Regions from separate parts of the Microbacterium sp. ZW3a genome, predicted to be linked through region 1. Evidence: predicted binding sites of a transcription regulator. Region 1 holds the regulator's gene; each other region holds the start of a gene.
The links. The regulator HrcA, encoded in region 1, represses chaperone genes, less so after heat shock. The targets are predictions, from matches to a motif close to TTNGCACTCGNNNNNNNCGAGTGCNAA.

Region 1 (6,959 bases):
TACGGCACGATGATGACCGAGCGGCTGCGCAAGCTCATCCCGCGCCAGCAGTTCGAGGTGCCCATTCAGGCTGCGATCGGTGCGCGCATCATCGCGCGCGAGAACATCCGCGCGATCCGCAAAGACGTGCTCGCCAAGTGTTACGGCGGTGACATCACCCGTAAGCGCAAGCTCCTCGAAAAGCAGAAAGAGGGCAAGAAGCGCATGAAGATGGTGGGCCGCGTCGAGGTGCCGCAGGAGGCGTTCATCGCCGCCCTGTCCGGCGACGTCGAGGCGAAGAAGTAAAGCACGCCCACCGTCCTCCCATCTGCGACAGAGGAGACTGGAGCTCATGCGCCGGCAGAACTTCACCGACGACACGGTCGACTACGCGGCGGTCGGTGCCACCCAGGCGCACGACCTCCTGCAGTATCCGCCCGAGCATTCCGTGCCCGCCGAAGACGCCTGGCGGATCGGCAGCGGCGAAGAGCGCTTCGCGGCCGCCGGCGAGCTCCTGCTGTCGTGGGCTCCGCTGCGTGCGGGTGAGCTGAGCATCACCGACGTGCGTCCGGCCAGCGATGGCGGGTACTCCGGTGTCGGGTTCGACGCCGAGGGGGCGCCCATTGCTCCTAGCCGCCTCGAGTCCGACCAGCGCTTCGCTGCCGACGGTACGCCCTTCGTGAGCCCCGGTACGAGCGTCCGCCTGCACGGCAAGGTCGACGGCCACCGCGCCGACGCGCACCTGCGCGTGATCTCGGTGTTCGAAGAGCCCCGGCGCGTGGGCTACATCCTCGGAACGGTCGGACACTCCATCGTCAGCGGCGAGGAGCTCTTCGCGATCGAATGGCGCGACAACGACGAGGTGTGGTTCGTCGTGCGCGCGTTCGACCGGCCCACGGCCCCGTCTTACCGACTGTTCACCGGTCTCGTCCGCCGTCGCCGTCGCGCGCTCTTCCAGCGGTATCACCGCGCGATCTCGCCGCTGTACACGTCCTGATGGGCGGGCCCCTGCCACTCGGAGACCCGGCCCCGACCGACGGACGCCTGCCCGCCGACCTCCCGATCGACGCGACCACCGATTTCGGTGTCTACCTGCACGTCCCGTTCTGCCGCGTGCGGTGCGGGTACTGCGACTTCAACACGTACACCGCGAGCGAGCTTCGCGGCGCCCGTCAAGACGACTTCGCCGACACCCTCGCCGGCGAGGTGCGTCTGGCGGGTACGGTCATGGATGCCATGAGCGCGCGGCGCGCGGCATCCACGGTGTTCTTCGGGGGCGGGACCCCGACCCTGCTCCCGCCCGGCGATCTGGCACGCATGCTGACGGCGGTCCGCGATGAGTTCGGAATCGCGGACGGCGCCGAGGTCACCGTCGAGGCGAACCCCGACACCGTCGACGACCGCGTCGCCGAGACCCTCGCCGCGGCCGGGGTGACTCGCCTGTCGATCGGGATGCAGTCGGCGCAGGCGCACGTGCTCGCGGTGCTCGATCGCACGCATGATCCGCGCAACGTCGCCACGGCCGTCGCGTCGGCGCGACGCGCGGGGCTCGACGTGTCGCTCGACCTCATCTACGGCGCACCGGGGGAGTCGCTCGACGATTGGCGCGCGTCGCTCGAGACCGCCACCGCACTGTCTCCCGACCACGTCTCGGCGTACGCGCTCATCGTCGAAGACGGAACGAAGCTCGCGCGCCAGATCCGCTCGGGTGCGGTCGAGATGCCCGACGACGACCTGCAGGCCGACATGTACGAGCTCGCCGACGACCTCCTCGGGGCCGCCGGGTACGAGTGGTACGAGGTTTCGAACTGGGCCACCGACGCGTCCCACCGCTCCCGGCACAATCTCGCCTACTGGCGCGGGACCGACTGGTGGGGCTTCGGACCCGGCGCCCACAGTCACGTCGCGGGGCTCCGCTGGTGGAACGTCAAGCATCCCGCCGCGTACGCGCAGCGGCTCGCCGCGGGGGAGTCCCCGGCGGCGGCCCGTGAGCGTCCCGACGACACGGCGCGGCGACTCGAATCGGTCCTCCTGCGCAGCCGCATTCGCGACGGCCTCCCCGTGTCGGAGCTTCTCGGCGAAGGCCGGAAGGCCGTGGCATCCCTCATCGCCGATGGACTCGTCGAGGGGGCGGATGCCGTGCGCGGACGCATCGTTCTGACGCGGCGTGGGCGGCTGCTCGCCGACGCCGTCGTGCGGGCCCTGACCGCGTAGGCGCGTTCCCGGCTGACGGTCGGACCGATCCCCTAGAATTGGCACTCAGGTGTCCGGAGTGCCAGGAGGAGGGAGCCGGTCATGGTGTCCGAACGCGGCTTGCAGGTGCTCCGCGCGATCGTCCAGGACTACGTCGACACGCGCGAACCGGTCGGCAGCAAGGCGATCGTCGAGCGGCACGCCTTCGGTGTCTCGGCGGCGACGATCCGCAACGACATGGCGCAGCTCGAAGACGAAGACCTCATCGTCGCCCCGCACACGTCGTCAGGACGCGTGCCCACCGACAAGGGCTACCGGGTCTTCGTCGACCACCTCGCGGAACTGCGCCCGCTCTCGTCGGCGCAGCGCAGCGCCATCACATCGTTTCTCGATGAGGCGGGCGATCTCGACGACCTCCTGGCGCGAACGGTGCGCGCGCTCACGCAGCTCACCGGTCAGGTGGCGATCGTGCAGTACCCCTCGTTCGCCCGGGCGAACCTCACCCACGTGGAACTCGTGGCCCTCGGCGGGCCGCGGGTGCTCGTCATCCTCGTCACCGACACCGGCCGTGTCTCGCAGCGCATCGCGCTCGTTCCCGTGGAGCCCACCGAGACCGACATCGTGCAGCTGCGCGCCCGCGTCGGCGCGGTGCTGGTCGGCCGCAGTGTCGCCGACTGCGTGCAGCGCGTGGGCGGAGCCCTCGCCGACGGTCCGCGTGCCGGGATCGCTCTCGACGCGATCGCCGACGCCGTGCTGCGCGTCGTGGGGGAAGAGCTCGAGGAGTTCCGGCAGGACCGTCTCGTGATGGCCGGGGCGGCGACGCTGGCCAAGCGCGAGTCCGACTTCCGCGGCAGCATCTACCCGCTGCTCGAGGCCATCGAGGAGCAGGTGACTCTTCTGCGCCTGATGAGCGAGATGGTTGCCGACGAGCAGGGCCTTTCGGCCAGCATCGGCCGCGAGAACGAACCGTTCGGCCTCATCGAGGCGTCGGTGCTCGCGAGCCGCTACGACGGCTCCGCCGGCGGTGCCCGGGTGGGACTCCTGGGCCCCACGCGCATGGACTACTCCTCCAACCTCGCGGCGGTCCGTGCCGTCGCGCACTACCTGACCCGGATGCTCGAAGACGACGACAGCACGCGTTGACGAGCACCCCACCCGAGATCGACCCCGCATGAGCGGACAGGAAGGCGATTGTGGCTGACCACTACGAGGTCCTCGGCGTCGAACGCGACGCCAGTGCCGACGAGATCAAGCGCGCGTACCGACGGCTCGCCCGCGAGCTGCACCCCGACGTCAACCCCGGCGCCGACGCGTCCGAGCGCTTCAAACTCGTGACCCACGCCTACGACGTGCTCAGCGACCCCGAGCAGCGCCGACGGTACGACATGGGCGGCGACCAGAGCCCGTTCGGCGGGGGAGGAGCGGGCGGCTTCGGCGGCTTCAGCGACATCTTCGAGACGTTCTTCGGCGGCGCACAGGGGGGCGGGGGCCGCGGTCCGCGGCCGCGCTCGCGTCGGGAGCGCGGCCAAGACGCCCTCGTTCGCGTGACCCTGCAGCTCGGCGACGTCGTGTTCGGCGTGCACCGCGACCTCGACGTCGACACCGCCGTGCTGTGCGAGACGTGCCACGGTGAGTGCACGCAGCCCGGCACGAGCGAGGTCACCTGCGACATCTGCCACGGCTCCGGTCATGTGCAGCGCACGGTGCGCAGCCTCCTCGGCAACGTCGTCACGAGCCAGCCCTGCAGCGTCTGCCAGGGCCACGGCACCACGATTCCGTACCCCTGCGGCACCTGCCAGGGCCAGGGGCGCGTGCGTGCTCGTCGCACCGTGTCGGTCGACATCCCCGCCGGCGTCGAGACGGGCCTGCGTCTGCAGCTTCCCGGCTCCGGTGAGGTCGGTCCGGCCGGCGGCCCGAACGGCGACCTCTACCTCGAGATCACCGTCGAGGCGCACGACGCGTTCAGCCGCGAGGGCGATGACCTGCTCGCGACCCTCGAGGTGTCGATGCCGGATGCCATCCTCGGCACCACCACCACGATCGAGTCGCTCGACGGCAGCGTCGACCTCGAAGTGCGCCCCGGGGTGCAGTCCGGCGACGTGCTCACGATCAAGGGCCGCGGTATCACGCCGCTGCGGGGCAACCAGCGCGGTGATCTCAAGGTCGGCGTGCACGTGGTGACCCCCACGCGCCTCGACCACAAGGAGCGCGCCCTCATCGAGGAATTCGCCAAGCGCACGAAGGCTCCCCAGCCCCGCCTGGCCGAGCACCAGCAGGGCATGTTCTCCAAGCTCCGCGACCGCTTCCGTCACGGCTGATCGTGGCGCTGCACTTCGTCACGGATGACGCCGCCACGGCACGCCCCGGCGACCGTGTCGTGCTGGCCGGCCCCGAGGCCCACCACGCTGCGGCGGTCCGGCGCGTCCGCGTCGACGAGGCGGTGACCCTCGGCGACGGCCGCGGCGTGTGGCTCGAGGGTCGCACCACCGCCGTTGCGCCCAAGGAGGTCGCCGTCGTCGTCACCGGACGCACCGAGGTCGTCCCGCCCTCCCCGCGCTTCGTGCTCGTCCAGGCGTTGGCCAAGGGCGACCGTGACGAGCTCGCCGTGCAGGCCGCCACCGAACTCGGCGTCGACGCGATCGTGCCCTGGCAGGCGTCACGGAGTGTGTCCCGGTGGGATGCCAAGGCCGAGAAGGGTCTCGCGCGCTGGCGCACGATCGTCCGGGAGGCCGCGAAGCAGGCCCATCGCGCCTGGATCCCCGAGGTCGAGGGCGTGGCCCGACTCACCGACCTCGTCGCGCGGGCGGGCACCGCGAACGTACTCGTGCTGGAACCCTCGACCTCCGAGCGGCTGACGGCCGTGGCATCCGAGGTGTCCGACGGACGCGACGTGGTGCTGGTCGTCGGCCCCGAGGGCGGGATCGCCCCCGACGAGCTCGAGGCGCTCCGCGGCGCCGGGGCTCGCCTGGTGCGTCTAGGCGACACGGTGCTGCGCACCTCCACCGCGGGGGCCGCGGCGCTGTCGGTGCTCTCGAGCGTCCACGGCCGGTGGTGAGCCGCGCCCGACCCGGTGTCGCACCCCGTCGATAGACTGGATGCCATGAGCGAACCGTCGATCTTCACGCGCATCCTGCAGGGCGAGATCCCCTCCGAGATCGTCGCCGAGACCGAGAACGCGTTCGCGATCCGCGACATCGCGCCGAAGGCGCCCGTGCACCTCCTCGTCATCCCCAAGACGCAGCAGTACCGCAACGTCGTCGAACTGGCCGCGGGCGACCCCGACCTGCTCACCGAGATCGTGGGCCTCGCCCACCGCGTGGCGGCCGAACACGCCGACGGCGATTTCCGGCTGATCTTCAATACCGGCGCCGGTGCCGGTCAAACCGTCTTCCATGTGCACGCCCACGTTCTCGCGGGCGGCCTGAACGAAAAGAGCCTGGGTGGCTGATTCCCCCGAAGAACCCGTCGTCGACCGCATCTACGTCGACGGCGTCGCGATGGTCCAGCTCCTCGGACCGCAGGACCGTCTCCTGCGGGTCGTCGAGAAGGAACATCCCGACGTCGATGTACACGTGCGGAGCAACGAGATCACGCTCTCGGGGTCGGCGACCGCCGTCGCCGCCGCACGAGGTCTCGTCGACGAGCTGCTCACGATGACCCGCAGCGGTCAGGGTCTCGACCCGGCCGATGTGTCTACCTCGAACCGGATGCTCCGGTCCGACGGCGGTCCGCGTCCCTCGGAAGTGCTGGGCGAGGCGATCCTCTCGTCGCGCGGCAAGGTCATCCGCCCCAAGACGCCAGGCCAGAAGGCGTATGTCGACGCGATCGACGAGAGCACGATCGTGTTCGGAATCGGCCCCGCCGGTACCGGAAAGACCTATCTCGCCATGGCCAAGGCCGTGCAGGCGCTCCAGCGCAAAGAGGTGAGCCGCATCATCCTGACGCGTCCCGCGGTCGAGGCCGGCGAGCGGCTGGGGTTCCTTCCCGGCACTCTCACCGACAAGATCGACCCGTATCTGCGGCCGCTCTACGACGCTCTCAACGAGATGATGGATCCCGACATCGTCCCGAAGCTCATGGCGACGGGCACGATCGAGGTCGCGCCGCTGGCCTATATGCGCGGTCGCACGCTCAACGACTCCTTCGTCGTGCTCGACGAGGCGCAGAACACCACGCCCGAGCAGATGAAGATGTTCCTCACGCGTCTGGGATTCGGCACGCGCATGGTGGTCACGGGCGACATCACCCAGATCGACCTCCCGCAGGGCGCATCGGGTCTTCGCCTGGTGACTCGCGTGCTCTCCGACATCGACGACATCCATTTCGCCTACCTCACGAGCGAAGACGTCGTGCGACACACGCTCGTCGGCCGTATCGTCGATGCGTACAGCGAGTACGACGAGAAGCGTCTCGTGGCCCGCCGCGAACGCGACGAGGCCACCGAATTCGCCAACCGTGCCGAACGCCGCAGCGCGGCCCGCCCCGCGGGTCCGCGCGATCACCTCCCGAGACGAAACCGCTCATGACGATCGAGATCAATAACGAATCCGGCCACCAGGTCGACGAGCAGGTCCTCCTGCGCCTGATGGAGTACAACCTGGCCGAGTTGCACGTCAGCCCCGACGCCGACGTGGCGATCGTGCTCGTCGACGAGGGCGCCATGGAGTCCCTGCACGTCCAGTGGATGGACGAGCCCGGCCCGACCGACGTGCTGAGCTTCCCGATGGACGAGCTCCGCCCCGGGTCAGAAGACGCGCCCACCCCCGCGGGTCTCCTCGGCGACATCG
Region 2 (6,959 bases), 580 kb from region 1:
AAGGTCACCGGCGTCACCGTCACGCTCTTGGCCGTCGGCTTGTTCGCGGCCGGCATCGGGACGATGGTCTTCCTCCGCACGACGCTCATCAACAACCTCGACGAGCAGCTGGGGCAGCAGGCGGCGGGCAACATCGCCAACAGCATCTTCCTCACCAGCGACATCGACGGGCAGCTGTCGTTCACCCAGCTCGACAACGCCCCGCAGATTGGCTCGATGGTCGTCGTGTACGGCCCCGACGGTCAGCGGGAGGCCTTCTACAACGGCACTCCCATGAAGACGGTGCCACAGCTCCCCGAGACCTTCACCGTAGAGCAGACCTACAGCCAGGTCGACCGTCGCATCGATCTCGAGGACCCCGTCTCCGGGCAGCACTTTCTCGCCCGCGTGGGCCAGCTCGTCCTGCCGGGATACAACGGCGTGTACACCCAGATGGTGATCCAGCCGCTGGCCCCCACCGACCGGATCGTCGCGGCCTATGTGGGCATCTACGGGTTCGTCGCCCTGCTGATCCTCATCGCCAGCGCCCTTCTGACCCGATGGCTGGTAACGCTGACCTTCCGCAGCCTCGGCCAGGTCGAGACCACGGCGATGGACATCGCCGCCGGCGACTTCAGCCAGCGCCTCACCGACATCGTGCCCGACACCGAGGTGGGGCGGTTGAAGGCGGCGATCAACGCCATGCTCGCGCGCATCGACGGGGCCCTCAACCAGCGGGATGCCACGGTGCGCCAGATGCGCCGGTTCATCGGTGACGCGAGCCACGAGCTCCGCACTCCGCTCGTGACGATGCGCGGTTACGCGGAGCTGTACCGGATGGGGGCGATCCGCTCCGACGACGACGTCGCCCAGGCCATGGAGCGCATCGAGAAAGAGGCGATCCGGATGGGAGCGCTGGTCGAAGACCTCCTCGCCCTGGCGCGCCTCGACGAGCGCCGCGACGTGGCGATCACGACCCTCGACCTGCGCCCAATCGCCCGGGACGCCGCCCTCGACCTCCGCGTGACGTCGCCGCAGCGCGAGGTGACCGTCGATGACACGACCAGCCGTGACGAGCTGGTCCTGCCGATGATGACGCTCGACACGGGCCAATCGGCGAGTGAGGCGTCGGCGGCGCGGCGGAGGTCCGCACCGACCACCTCGGCGATGGCGATCGCCGGGGCCACCCTGTCGCGACTGCGACGCCGCCAGAGGGAGACGCCCGAGGTCACGGCATCCCCTGCCGACGGCGACGCCGCGACGGCACCGATTCCGGTCGCACCCCCGGCACGGAACACGCCGCGGCTGGCCCCCATCGTGCTGGGCGATGAGAACCGCGTGCGCCAGGTCGTGGCGAACCTCCTCGGCAACGCGCGGCGCTTCACATCCGACGACTCCCCCATCGGCCTGCGCGTGGGCGTGGATGCCGAGGCCGACATGGGGTGGATCGAGGTCGTCGACCACGGCGAGGGCGTTCCCGAGCAGATCCGCGAGCAGATCTTCCAGCGCTTCTGGCGCGCCGACACCTCGCGCACTCGCGAGACCGGCGGCTCGGGCCTGGGGCTGTCGATCGTGGCATCCATCGTCGATCTGCTGCACGGCACCGTCGAGGTGTACGACACCCCGGGCGGCGGGGCGACCTTCCGAGTGTCCCTCCCCCTGGCCGAGCGTCGCGACGCCCAGGAGCACGCCCTCATCGAGACCCGACCGCTCGATCGGTTGCCCGAGGAATTCCGGCCCGACACGAATGAGTCGCCCGCGGCATCCTGAGCCGGCGCCCGTCAGGGCAGCCCAGGAACGCCACTCGCTGAGGACACGAAAGAAGGTCCCCTCCCGGAGGAGGGGACCTTCTCTGTGATGCCTAGGCGTGGATCAGAAGTCCATGCCACCGGTCGGGTCGGCGGGAGCCGCCGAGGCCTTCTCGGGCTTGTCGGCAACGACGACCTCGGTCGTGAGGAACAGACCGGCGATCGACGCGGCGTTCTGCAGCGCCGAGCGGGTCACCTTGGCGGGGTCGATGATGCCCTGCGCGAAGAGGTCACCGTACTCACCGGTCGCGGCGTTCAGGCCGTGTCCGACGGGGAGGTCGGCGACCTTGTTGGCCACGACACCCGGCTCGAGACCGGCGTTGAGCGCGATCTGCTTGAGCGGAGCCTCGATGGCGACCTTGACGATGTTCGCGCCGGTCGCCTCGTCGCCCGAGAGCTCGAGGTTCGCGAACGCGGTCTTGCCGGCCTGGATGAGGGCCACGCCACCACCGGCGACGACGCCCTCTTCGACGGCAGCCTTGGCGTTGCGCACGGCGTCTTCGATGCGGTGCTTGCGCTCCTTGAGCTCGACCTCGGTGGCCGCGCCCGCCTTGATGACGGCAACGCCACCGGCGAGCTTGGCGAGGCGCTCCTGGAGCTTCTCGCGGTCGTAGTCGCTGTCGGTGTTCTCGATCTCGCGACGGATCTGGGTCACGCGACCCTCGATCAGCGCGGAGTCACCGGCACCCTCGACGATGGTCGTTTCGTCCTTGGTGATGATGACCTTGCGCGCACGGCCGAGCAGGTCGACGGTCGCGTTCTCGAGCTTGAGGCCCACCTCTTCGGTGATGACCTGGCCGCCCGTGAGGATCGCGATGTCCTGGAGCTGAGCCTTGCGGCGGTCGCCGAAGCCGGGCGCCTTGACGGCAGCCGACTTGAAGATGCCGCGGATCTTGTTGAGCACCAGCGTCGCCAGAGCTTCGCCCTCGACGTCCTCGGCGATGATGAGGAGTTCCTTGCCCTCCTGGATCACCTTGTCGACGATGGGCAGAAGGTCCTTGATGTTGGAGATCTTCTGGTTCGCGATGAGGATGTACGGGTCTTCGAAGACCGCTTCCTGACGCTCGGGGTCGGTGACGAAGTAGGGGTTCAGGTAGCCCTTGTCGAAGCGCATACCCTCGGTGAGCTCGAGCTCGGTGCCGAAGGTGTTGGACTCCTCGACGGTGACCACGCCCTCCTTGCCGACCTTGTCGATGGCCTCGGCGATGAGCGCGCCGATGGCGGGGTCAGCGGCCGAGATCGACGCGGTGGCGGCGATCTGCTCCTTCGACTCCACCTCCTTGGCGGAGGCGAGCAGCTCGTCGGTCACGGCCTTGACGGCCTTCTCGATGCCCTTCTTGAGCGAGATGGGGTCGGCGCCGGCTGCGACGTTGCGCAGACCTTCGCGCACGAGTGCCTGAGCGAGGACGGTCGCGGTGGTGGTGCCATCACCGGCGACGTCGTCGGTCTTCTTGGCGACCTCCTTGACCAGCTCGGCGCCGATCTTCTCGTACGGGTCGTCGAGCTCGATCTCCTTGGCGATCGAGACACCGTCGTTCGTGATGGTGGGAGCGCCCCACTTCTTCTCGAGCACGACGTTGCGGCCGCGAGGGCCCAGGGTCACCTTGACGGCGTCGGCCAGCGTGTTGAGGCCACGCTCGAGGCCGCGGCGGGCCTCTTCGTCGAAAGCGATGATCTTTGCCATAAGTGTGTCGTCCCTCCCGGACGGGTGACTTCCAGATTTGGCACTCGACGAAAGCGAGTGCTAACTCATTCTGGCACTCGCCCCTGGGGAGTGCAAGCCGCCCGCACCGGCACGAACGACGCCGCCGTGGCATCCGGTGAGGGATGCCACGGCGGCGGGGAGGAACGATGTCAGGCCATCAGGCGAACGGACTCGGCCTGCGGCCCCTTCTGCCCGGAACCGACCGTGAACTCCACGGCCTGACCCTCTTCGAGAACGCGGAAGCCCGACATCTCGATGTTCGAATAATGGACGAAGACGTCCTGGCCGTCCGTCACGGTGATGAAGCCGTAACCCTTCTCGGCGTTGAACCATTTGACGGTGCCCTGCGTCATGCGAATCTCCTGTTGCTGAATGACGAGGTCATCGTAAGCACGCGGACACGGGCCGCCGAGGCCCGCAGGGGCATTGTTGACACGCGTGCATCCAACTTTTTACGCCGCGGAAACACGGGCCCGCGAAGGCCCTCAGGAGGTGGGCTGGCCGGCCGCGCGGTCGAGTCCGATCACCACGACCAGGCGCTTCTCGGCGCTCTCGTCATCGGGGGTGTTCGGGTCGTCGGTGGGCTGCAGGAAACTGTCCTGAGCGATCTCCGCTCCCCCGATGACGTTGGCGAGTCCGCGAGCAGCCTCTTCGTCTTCCGGGCCCCGGTAGTACACCGTCGTCGTGGGGAAGTCGGTCGTGTCGGAGTCGCCCGTCTGCACGGCGTCGCCTGCCCAGCCCGCCTGCACGATCTGATCGCGAAGGTTCCCCGCGAGCCCCTCGTCGGCCGTCCCGTTGAGAACGACGACCGAATACGAGGTGTCAGTCACCGCGGGAGGGGTCTCGACGACCGTCGGCGTCGGTGCGGGCTCCGATCCGAGCGAGATCCGACCGGATGCCACGAGGGTGCCGAAGATCCCAACGATCACGAGCACGATGGTAATCAGAACCGCCCAGAGGAAAACGACCCAGCCCCGAGACCGAGGGGTCTCTGCTCGGTGCGCGCCGACTCGACCGGCATCGGACGTCAGGTCGTCGAAGCGATCCCGAGGGAAGGTCGATTTGGGCATTGGACGATGGTATCGGTCAGGGTCGCCGACCCCCGTCAGCGGACCGCGGTGCGGCCCAGGCGGGCGCGGTGCTGCTGAGCGGCCTCGTCGCGCCGCCGACGCAGGCGGCGCACGAGCATGGGGTCGTGGGCGAGAGCCTCGGGGTCGTCCAGCAGACGCCCCAGGAGCTGGTAGTACCGTGCCGGCGCGAGATCGAACTCTGCGCGGATCGCCTCTTCTTTCGCACCGCCGTGGCGACGCCACTCACCCTCGAAGGCGAGGAAGGCGCGGTCGCGGTCGGAGAGGGGCACCACGCCACGCTACTGCGCGCCGTCGCCGACCTCCGGATGCCACGCCACCCACGCGCCGAGCGGATCGACGCTGGCGAGCACATCACCGTCGAGCGCGAGCGCGAAACCCCCCGGGCGGATCGTCGGCATCCCGTTCCAGGCATCGTGCAACCCCGCCGCGTCCAGGGTGATCCAGCGCCCCGCGTTCCGCGCCGCGGTGATGACGGGTCCTCGATGCACCCGTGGGACGTGTGCGAGCACCCCGGGGGTGGTGACGACGAGCGTGGCGTCGCGCGGAGCGCGGGAGGCCAGTTCGGGCAGCGCCGCGGCCCCGTCGCCGGCGACGAGGACCGCGGGGTCGGCCGCCGCGATATCCAGAGCCGCCGCCACGCGCTCGAGACGCCCCTCCTCGCCCGGCCACACCAGGCCGGTGAGCCAGGCGCGGTCCTCCGCATCACGCGGATCGAGGGGATGCAGGTCGATGCCCGCACGCCACACCACATTGGGCATGCGCAGGGGCGGGTCGCCCTCGACCACGCTCTCGAGCATGACGGTGCTCGGCCCACCCACCGGATGCAGAACCGTCTCGGTGCCCTTCGGCGAGCGGAACCGGTACGAGTAGCGGTCGGGATACAGGCACAGTCCGGCGCTCGCCCCGATCTCGAGGAGAGCAATGGGTCCCTCGATGAGCGAGAGCGCGGGGAGGAGGGCGGCGCAGCGCAGCGGCTCGTTCGTCTGGACGCTGCGGCGTCCGCACTCCGCCGCGATGGCGTCGGCATGGTCCACGACCCAGGCGGCCCACGCGTCGATGTCGTCGAGTGGTGCTCCGAGCAGCCGCAGGACAGCGAACACGAGCGGGGGCTGGCGGCGCACGTCCGGAATCCGGGCGAGGGCCTCCGTGACGGACGGCTCGTCGACCACCCGCCGCGCCCACTCCTCGTACAGCGCCGAACGCCCGGGCGCCTCGTCGCGCGCGAAGCGCCCGTAGCGATCGACGACGGCGGTCACGGCATCCTGGGTCACCCGGGCGATTATGCCGCGACGGGCTGGACCCCCGCGCGACGCGAGACAATGGAAGAGACGAAGGAGACCATTCATGACGTATGCCGTCGAAAAGTCCGACGACCAGTGGCGTGCCGAGCTCACGCCCGAGCAGTACGCCGTGCTGCGGCAGTCTGGCACCGAGCGCGCCTGGACCGGTGAGTTGCTCGACGAAAGCCGCGCCGGCCTCTACGCCTGTGCCGCGTGCGGAGCCGAGCTGTTCCAGAGCGGCACGAAATTCGACTCGCACTGCGGGTGGCCGAGCTTCTACGAGTCGGTGCGCCCCGAGGCCGTTCAGCTGCTCGACGACAGCAGCCACGGCATGCAGCGCACTGAGGTGCGATGCGCTGCCTGCGGTTCGCACCTCGGACACGTCTTCCCCGACGGGTTCGGCACGCCCACCGGCGACCGCTACTGCATGAACTCGCTGTCGCTGAGCTTCACCCCCGCTGACGAGGCATGAGCGCGCTCGAGGCCATGCGCGACCGCCGGTCGTGGTCGAAGGTCACCGACGAAGCCCCCACGGGGCCCGAGCTCGAATCCTTCGTGGCCGCGGCCGGACGCGTCGCCGATCACAAATCACTGCGCCCCTGGCGTCTCATCGAGATCCGCGGCGACGACCGTGACACCCTGGCGCGCGCGCTGAACAAGGCCGACGGCAAGAAGGGCCTGTCGTCCAAGCCTCGGCGCGCTCCGCTGATCATCGCGGTGGTCGCCGACCTCAGCTCGAAGAAGATCCCCGCGTGGGAGCAGGAGGCCGTGGCATCCGGAGTCGCCCACATGCTGAGCCTGGTTCTGGACGAGGCCGGTTTCGGCGTGTTCTGGCGCACCGACGACAACACCCGCAGCAAGGTGCTCGCCAAGGCGCACGGCCTCGCCAAGGGCGAGGTGCTGCTGGGCTGGCTGTACATCGGCGGCAAGCCGGCGCGGTCACGGCCGTCGCGACGCAAGACCGTGGATGCCACGAAGCACCTGTCGCGGATGCCCGGCGGCAAGAAGCGCCGAAAGGTCGAGGAAGCACACCTCTGATCCCGCCGGCGGGGGTCAGCCTCGCGAACGACGAGGCCACGGCACCGCCGTGATGATC
Region 3 (6,959 bases), 1.1 Mb from region 1:
CAAGCCGCTCTACGCCGTGAACCACCTCGTCGGGCACATCGCCGCCGACATCCTCGACGCCGACGCGGGCGAGCTCGAGTACCCCACCGTCGCCCTGCTCGTGAGCGGCGGGCACACCTCTCTGCTGCTCGTGCGCGATCTCACCAGCGACGTCGAGCTCCTCGGCGAGACGATGGATGACGCCGCGGGCGAGGCATTCGACAAGGTCGCTCGCCTGCTGAAGCTGCCCTATCCCGGCGGCCCCGAGATCGATCGCGTCGCCGCCGCGGGGGATCCCACCGCGATCCGCTTCCCCCGCGGGCTCTCACGCGCGTCCGACATGGCATCCCACCGTTACGACTTCTCGTTCTCGGGGCTCAAGACCGCCGTGGCGCGCTGGGTCGAGCAGCACGAGGCAGCGGGAGAGCCGGTGCCGGTGGCCGATGTGGCCGCGTCGTTCCGCGAGGCCGTGGTCGACGTGCTCGTCACCAAGGCCCTCGACGCGTGCGAGCGGTACGGCGTTCCCCGGTTGCTCCTCGGGGGCGGGGTGATCGCCAACAAGCGCCTGCGCGACGTCGCCCTCGAACGGGCCGCGGCTGCCGGTGTCGCCGTGCGCATCCCGCCCCTGCGGCTCTGCACCGACAACGGCGCGATGATCGCCGCGCTCGCCGCCGAGCTCATCGCCTCGGGCCGGCGCCCGTCGACCCTCGCGTTCGGGGCCGACTCGACGCTGCCGGTGACCGAGATCCAGGTCGCCGAAGATCCGGATGCCACCGCCCCCGGTGCCGCGGAGGCGCCGTCGACGGCCGGGATCGTGTCATGAGCGAGCCGACCCCGCCGAGTCGGCGGGCACGGAAGGCCGCGGCGGAGGCAGTCCCGGCGGGGTCCGCGCCGTCCGGAGTGTCCCCGACCGGTGCCGCGGTGCCGAGCGCGCTCGAGCAGATCGCGGCGGGGGAGGCGCTCGACGACCACCGCCTCCCGACCGCGCAGCTCGAGAGAGCCGCTTTCGGTGAGCACGTGCTGCCGTGGAACCCGCCCCAGCCGACCGCCCCGCCCTCGCTCGCGCCGTGGGCGCTGGCGCTGGCGATCACGGCGCTGGTGGCGTCACTGTTCGTGGGGGTGCTGCTCCCGCTGGGGGTCGTGGGCATCCTCACAGCGATCATGTCGTTGCGTCGCGCGCACGACAGTCGCCGGGTGGCGGTGTGGGCGCTCGTGCTGGCCGCGGTATCGGTCGTCTTCAGCACCGGGTGGCTGCTGTGGGCGCTGCCGCAGTTGCCGGCGGCGTAGTCCGCGTCACCGCACCCGGTCGGCCAGCAGGGCCAGACGGCGGTTCCCGACCCGCGTGAGAATCAGCGTGGCGGATTCCTCGCCGCGCAACGAGAGACGCGTCCGCAGCGTCGCGGGGTCCACGTCGACGCCGCGCTTCTTGATCTCGAGCGTCCCGATGCCGCGCTCCCGCAGCACCCGCGCGAGCTTCTTCGGCTCCGCCGGCACCTCTTCCCGCACCCGGAACGACGACACGAACGGGCTCGTCACGGGCGCGTCCGAGGTGAGGTACGCGATCCCGGGTGCCAGCATCCCGGCCTCCAGTGATCGGGCGACCTCGCCGATCAACCGTGCGCGGATCACCGCTCCGTCGGGCTCGTGCACGAAGGCGCCGAGCTCGCGCTGCTGCACGTCAGGTGTATCGGCGGGCGCGGTGAGCTCCCACGCGTCGTCTCCTCGAACCACCAGCGCGGCACGCCGCACTCCGGGCCGAGCGAGTCTCCCCGCCCACAGAACGAGCTCGATCGTCGATCCGTCGGCGCTGATCCACTGAGCTTCGACGTCGGCCGGGATCAGCTCGCGGTCGAAAGCCGGGCCGAGCTTCACGCCACCGGGCATCCCCTGCAGCAGGCGGAACACCCAGTCCAGCGACGGCGACCATTGCTCGGACGAGACGCGGCGGGTCTGGCCGTGCCCGGGAGTACGGCGGGCGGGGTCGAGCCACACCGCGTCGATGTCGCGAAGGTCGGCATCTTCGGCGCGGCCGTGTGCGACGGTTGCACTCTCACCGAACGGGGCCAGGTTGTAGGCCGCGATCGCGGCCGTGACCTCGTCGGCGTCGACGGCGTGCACCCGGATGCCGAGACCCGCCATTCCGAGGGCGTCGCCGCCGATCCCGCAGCCGAGGTCGGCCGTGCTCGCGATGCCCGCGGCCCGGAAGCGGCCCGCGTGGCGGGCGGCGATGGACAGCCGGGTCGCCTGCTCGAGCCCGGCGCGGGTGAAGAGCATGCGATCGGCAAAGGGTCCGAACTTCGCGGCGGCGCGGTCGCGCAGCCGGGCCTGCCCCACCACCGCGGAGACGAGGTCGGGGGAGTGACCGGCCGCCCGGAGTCGTGACACGGCGCGCGCGGCCTCGTCGGTGGAGGAGAGGGGCCCGATCTCGTCGAGGAGGCGGAGTCCGTCGGGCGTGAGCAGGGCCGTCAGCTCGCTGGTGTCCACCGAGCCAGCCTAGGCGCGGAATGTGTTGGCACTCGCGTTGCGTGAGTGCCAGGGCTTCTCTACACTCGAATTAGCACTCTCCCCGCGTGAGTGCTGACAAGTCTTCTGTAACGAGAAAGAAGAGGTAGACCGTGTCGGTTTCCATCAAGCCGCTCGAGGACCGCATCGTCATCAAGCAGGTCGAGGCTGAGCAGACCACGGCGAGTGGTCTCGTCATCCCCGACACCGCCAAGGAGAAGCCGCAGGAGGGCGAGGTCGTCGCCGTCGGCCCCGGTCGCATCGACGACAACGGCAACCGTGTCCCCCTCGACGTCACCGTCGGCGACCGCGTGCTCTACAGCAAGTACGGCGGCACCGAGGTCAAGTTCGGCGCCGACGAGTACCTCGTGCTCTCGGCCCGCGATGTTCTCGCGGTGGTCGTGCGCTGATCGCACTGCAACTGTCTCGAAACCCCGGATGCCTCGGCATCCGGGGTTTCGTCTTTGTCAGGCGCGGGCCCTCGGGGCGGATCCGCCCGGGCACGCGCGCCTAGGCTGAGGACGTGACCCTCCCCTCCTCGCCCCCCGCTGCGGGAGCTCTCCGCGGAGGCCTGTTCGCTCTCGCCGCCTACCTGCTGTGGGGTTTCCTGCCGCTGTACTTTCTGCTCCTGCGGCCGACCGAGGCCTGGGAGATCGTCGCGTGGCGCATCGTGCTGGCGTTCGTGTTCTGCCTGCTTCTGCTGACGGTGCTGCGGGGGTGGCGTCCGTTCCTGGCGATCATTCGCCGGCCCCGGTTGCTGGGTCTCACGGCCCTGGCGGGCGTGCTCATCTATGTGAACTGGCAGACCTACCTCATCGGTACCCTGACGGGTCACGTCATCGAGACGAGCCTCGGGTACTTCATCAACCCGATCGTCACGGTCCTGCTGGCGGTGACCGTGCTGCGCGAGCGTCTCCGCCTGGTGCCGTGGATCGCGATCGGGCTGGCCGTCGTGGCCATCGCTGTCATCGTCGTGGGTTACGGCAGATTCCCGTGGATCGCGCTCACCCTCGCGCTGTCGTTCGGCGTCTACGGGCTGGTCAAGAAGCAGATCGGGCCGTCGGTGGATGCCGTCAGCGGACTCACCCTCGAATCGTTCTGGCTCCTGCCGATCGCGGTCGCCCAGCTGGTGATCGTGGCCGCGACCACCGGCCTGACCATGGGGACGCAGGGGCCCGTGCACACCGCGCTCCTCGCGTCTGCGGGGGCTATCACCGCGATTCCGCTGCTGCTCTTCGCCGCAGGGGCGCGCCGTGCGCCCCTCAGCGTCCTGGGGCTCATTCAGTTCGTCGCCCCGATCCTGCAGTTCGCCATCGGCGTGTGGGTTCTGGGCGAACCGATGACCGTCGAGCGGTGGATCGGATTCGGGCTGGTATGGCTGGCGCTGGCGCTGCTCAGCATCGACTCCGTGGTGGCGGCGCGGCGGCGGCGGCCCGCCATACCCGACGTCACCGAACCCGTCTAGAGGGCGTTATGACGCCGTGACCTCGGCGACGCACATCGTTAACGAACGGCAACACGGCGAAAACGTGCAGACGATTAGGTTTAGGACACCAGGCGGCGCCGTTGCGCCGCCCAACGTTCATCCACAGCAAGGAGCACTATGAGCGTCTTCACGCGTACGCGCGCTGGCAAGGCCCTGGGCGGTATCGCCCTGGTCGGTGCCAGCGCGCTCGTCCTCGCCGGTTGCGCCGGAGGCGGCGACGCCGCCGCGCCCAGCGCTTCGTCCGGCGGAGGCGCCGTGTCGGAAGCCGACGGAACCTTCCACGTCGGTACCATCCTGCCCGCCACCGGAAACCTCGCCTTCCTCGGCCCGCCCGAGGTCGCGGGTGTGAAGCTCGCGATCCAGGACATCGAGGCCACGGGCGACGCGTTCCCGTTCTCCGTCCAGCTCACCGAGCGTGACTCGGGTGACACCACGACCGACATCGCCACGCAGTCGGCGAGCGAGCTCGTCGACGCCAGCGCCGACGTCGTCATCGGTGCCGCGTCGTCGGGTGTGTCGTTCACGTTCATCGACCAGCTGGTCGATGCGGGCGTCGTGCAGATCTCGCCCGCGAACACCTCGCCCGACTTCACCACCTACGACGACGACGGCTACTACTGGCGCACGGCTCCGTCCGACGTCCTGCAGGGTCGCGTGCTCGGAAACCTCATGACCGGTGATGGTGCCGCCAACGTCGGCATCATCTACATCAACGACCCGTACGGCATCGGCCTGAAGGACAACGCGACCACCGCCATCGAGGCCGCCGGTGGCGAGGTCTCGGTCTCCGTCCCGTACAACCCGGGTGACACGGTGTTCACGTCGCAGGTCGACGAGCTCCTGGCCGCTCAGCCCGACGCGATCGCCGTGATCGCGTTCGAGGAGACCTCCTCGATCATCCCGCAGCTGGTCAACACCCAGGGCTTCCCGGGGTCGAAGGTCTACTTCGTCGACGGCAACCTGTCCAACTCGTACGAGTTCGCCGCGGGCACGCTCGAGGGCGCCAAGGGCACCCTGCCCGGTAACCCCGCCGACACCGAGTTCCAGGCCCGCCTCCTGGAGGTCGACCCCGCTCTGACCGACTTCAGCTACGCGCCGGAGTCGTACGACGCGGTCATCGTGGCGGCCCTCGCCGCCGCGCAGGCCAAGGATGACTCGGGCACCGCGATCCGCGACAACCTGCAGTCGGTCACCGAGGGTGGCGAGAAGTGCACGACCTTCGCCGACTGCCTCGCGCTGATCAACGAGGGCACCGACATCGACTACGACGGTGTCTCCGGCCCGATCACGTTCGACGAGAACGGTGACCCGACCGAGGCGTACATCGGTATCTACCAGTACGGTGCCGACAACAAGTACACCCTCCTCAACACGGAGTTCGGCTCGCTCACCGAGTGACCTGACACCGCAACGACGGGCCCGGATCCTTCAGGATCCGGGCCCGTTCGCGTGCGCCGAGAACGTGGCATCCGGAACATGCCACCGACGGCATACACGGCGCGACGCCCGACGGGGTCACCTGATCCCGGGCACATACGACAGCGCCCCGCGGCCGAGGCCACGGGGCGCTGTGAGGAGCTGTCGTCAGTCGATCGGGGGCTGCTTGGCGCTGTCGCGCTTGGCATCTTCATCAGCGGCCAGCGTGCCGAGGTACAGCTCGATGACGCGGGGGTCCGTGAGCAGCTCCCGGCCGGTGCCGGTGTACGCGTCCTTGCCCTGGTCGAGCACATAGGCCCGGTGGCAGATCTGCAGGCAGCGGCGGGCGTTCTGCTCGACCATGATGATCGTCACGCCCGCGCGGTTGATCTCCGCCACGCGCAGGAACGTCTCGTCCTGACGCACGGGGGAGAGGCCCGCTGACGGCTCGTCGAGCAGCAGTACCGACGGGTCCATCATCAGCGCGCGGCCCATGGCGACCATCTGACGCTCACCGCCCGAGAGGGAGCCCGCGCGCTGGCGGCGTCGTTTGGCAAGCTCGGGGAACAGGCCCGCGACGAACTCGAACCGTTCGGTGAAGACCTTGGGGCGCTGGAAGAGGCCCATCTGCAGGTTCTCTTCGATCGACAGGCTCGGGAACACGTTGTTGTTCTGCGGCACCATGCCGACGCCCTTGCCGACGAGCTTGTCGGCCTTGAGCGAGGTGATGTCCTCACCGTTGAGCAGCACGGCCCCGCCGCGGATCTTCACCTGACCGAAGATCGCCTTGAGCAGTGTCGACTTGCCGGCGCCGTTCGGGCCGATGATGCCGATGAGATCGCCCTGGTAGGCGTCGACCGAGCAGCCGTTGAGGATGTTCACCCCGGGCAAATATCCGGCGACGAGGTCGTCGGTGCGCAGCACCGCGGTGCGGGTGGCGGTGGCGGTCATCGGAGCTTTCCGTCCTTTTCGTCGGCGGCGAGCTCGGCATCGGTCTCGGCCGTCGCCTCCGCCTCGATCGTCGCGATCTGCGAGGTGGTCATGTCGCCGAGGTCGGTGTCGTGGTGAGCACCGAGGTAGGCGTCGATGACGGCCTGGTCGCTCATGACGGTCTCGGGCGGCCCCTCGGCCACCACGCGTCCTTCGGCCATCACGACGACCCAGTCCGAGATGTGTCGGACCATGTGCATGTCGTGCTCGACGAACAGCACCGTCATGCCCTCGCGTTTGAGGTCGAGGATGTGGCCCAGCAGGCTCTGGGTGAGGGCCGGGTTCACCCCGGCCATCGGCTCATCGAGCATCACGAGCGTGGGCTTGCTCATCAGTGCGCGCGCCATCTCGAGGAGCTTGCGCTGGCCGCCCGAGAGCGAGGCAGCGAAGTCCTCCCGCTTGGCATCCAGCTTGAACCGCCGTAGCAGGTCGTCGGCTCGCTCCGTGTTCGACTTCTCCTGCGAACGCCAGATCGCGGGGATCATGGCGCGGAAGATGTTCTCTCCCTTTTGCCCGCGGGCGCCCAGCAGCATGTTCTCGAGCACCGAGAGACGGCCCAGCGACTTCGTGAGCTGGAACGTGCGCA

Region 2: the regulator HrcA is predicted to act here: its motif matches at 3,509-3,535, upstream of groL (chaperonin GroEL).
Region 3: the regulator HrcA is predicted to act here: its motif matches at 2,489-2,515, upstream of groES (co-chaperone GroES).

The regions. Positions count from the first base shown of each region.
Region 1 is NZ_CM169903.1:1,601,578-1,608,536, reverse strand. It holds gene lepA (translation elongation factor 4) at 1-285, shown strand, start outside; gene ACU6WY_RS07570 (DUF1990 family protein) at 332-976, shown strand; gene hemW (radical SAM family heme chaperone HemW) at 976-2,193, shown strand; gene hrcA (heat-inducible transcriptional repressor HrcA) at 2,275-3,315, shown strand; gene dnaJ (molecular chaperone DnaJ) at 3,366-4,490, shown strand; gene ACU6WY_RS07550 (16S rRNA (uracil(1498)-N(3))-methyltransferase) at 4,493-5,227, shown strand; gene ACU6WY_RS07545 (HIT domain-containing protein) at 5,273-5,620, shown strand; gene ACU6WY_RS07540 (PhoH family protein) at 5,670-6,698, shown strand; gene ybeY (rRNA maturation RNase YbeY) at 6,695-6,959, shown strand, end outside.
Region 2 is NZ_CM169903.1:2,181,908-2,188,866, forward strand. It holds gene ACU6WY_RS10285 (sensor histidine kinase) at 64-1,749, shown strand; gene groL (chaperonin GroEL) at 1,852-3,471, opposite strand; gene ACU6WY_RS10295 (cold-shock protein) at 3,642-3,845, opposite strand; gene ACU6WY_RS10300 (LytR C-terminal domain-containing protein) at 3,978-4,562, opposite strand; gene ACU6WY_RS10305 (DUF3263 domain-containing protein) at 4,598-4,852, opposite strand; gene ACU6WY_RS10310 (DUF2332 family protein) at 4,862-5,854, opposite strand; gene msrB (peptide-methionine (R)-S-oxide reductase MsrB) at 5,928-6,335, shown strand; gene ACU6WY_RS10320 (nitroreductase family protein) at 6,332-6,901, shown strand; gene ACU6WY_RS10325 (DMT family transporter) at 6,917-6,959, opposite strand, start outside.
Region 3 is NZ_CM169903.1:548,859-555,817, forward strand. It holds gene tsaD (tRNA (adenosine(37)-N6)-threonylcarbamoyltransferase complex transferase subunit TsaD) at 1-802, shown strand, start outside; gene ACU6WY_RS02645 (hypothetical protein) at 799-1,266, shown strand; gene ACU6WY_RS02650 (class I SAM-dependent methyltransferase) at 1,273-2,463, opposite strand; gene groES (co-chaperone GroES) at 2,595-2,891, shown strand; gene rarD (EamA family transporter RarD) at 3,005-3,946, shown strand; gene ACU6WY_RS02665 (ABC transporter substrate-binding protein) at 4,085-5,365, shown strand; gene ACU6WY_RS02670 (ABC transporter ATP-binding protein) at 5,552-6,334, opposite strand; gene ACU6WY_RS02675 (ABC transporter ATP-binding protein) at 6,331-6,959, opposite strand, start outside.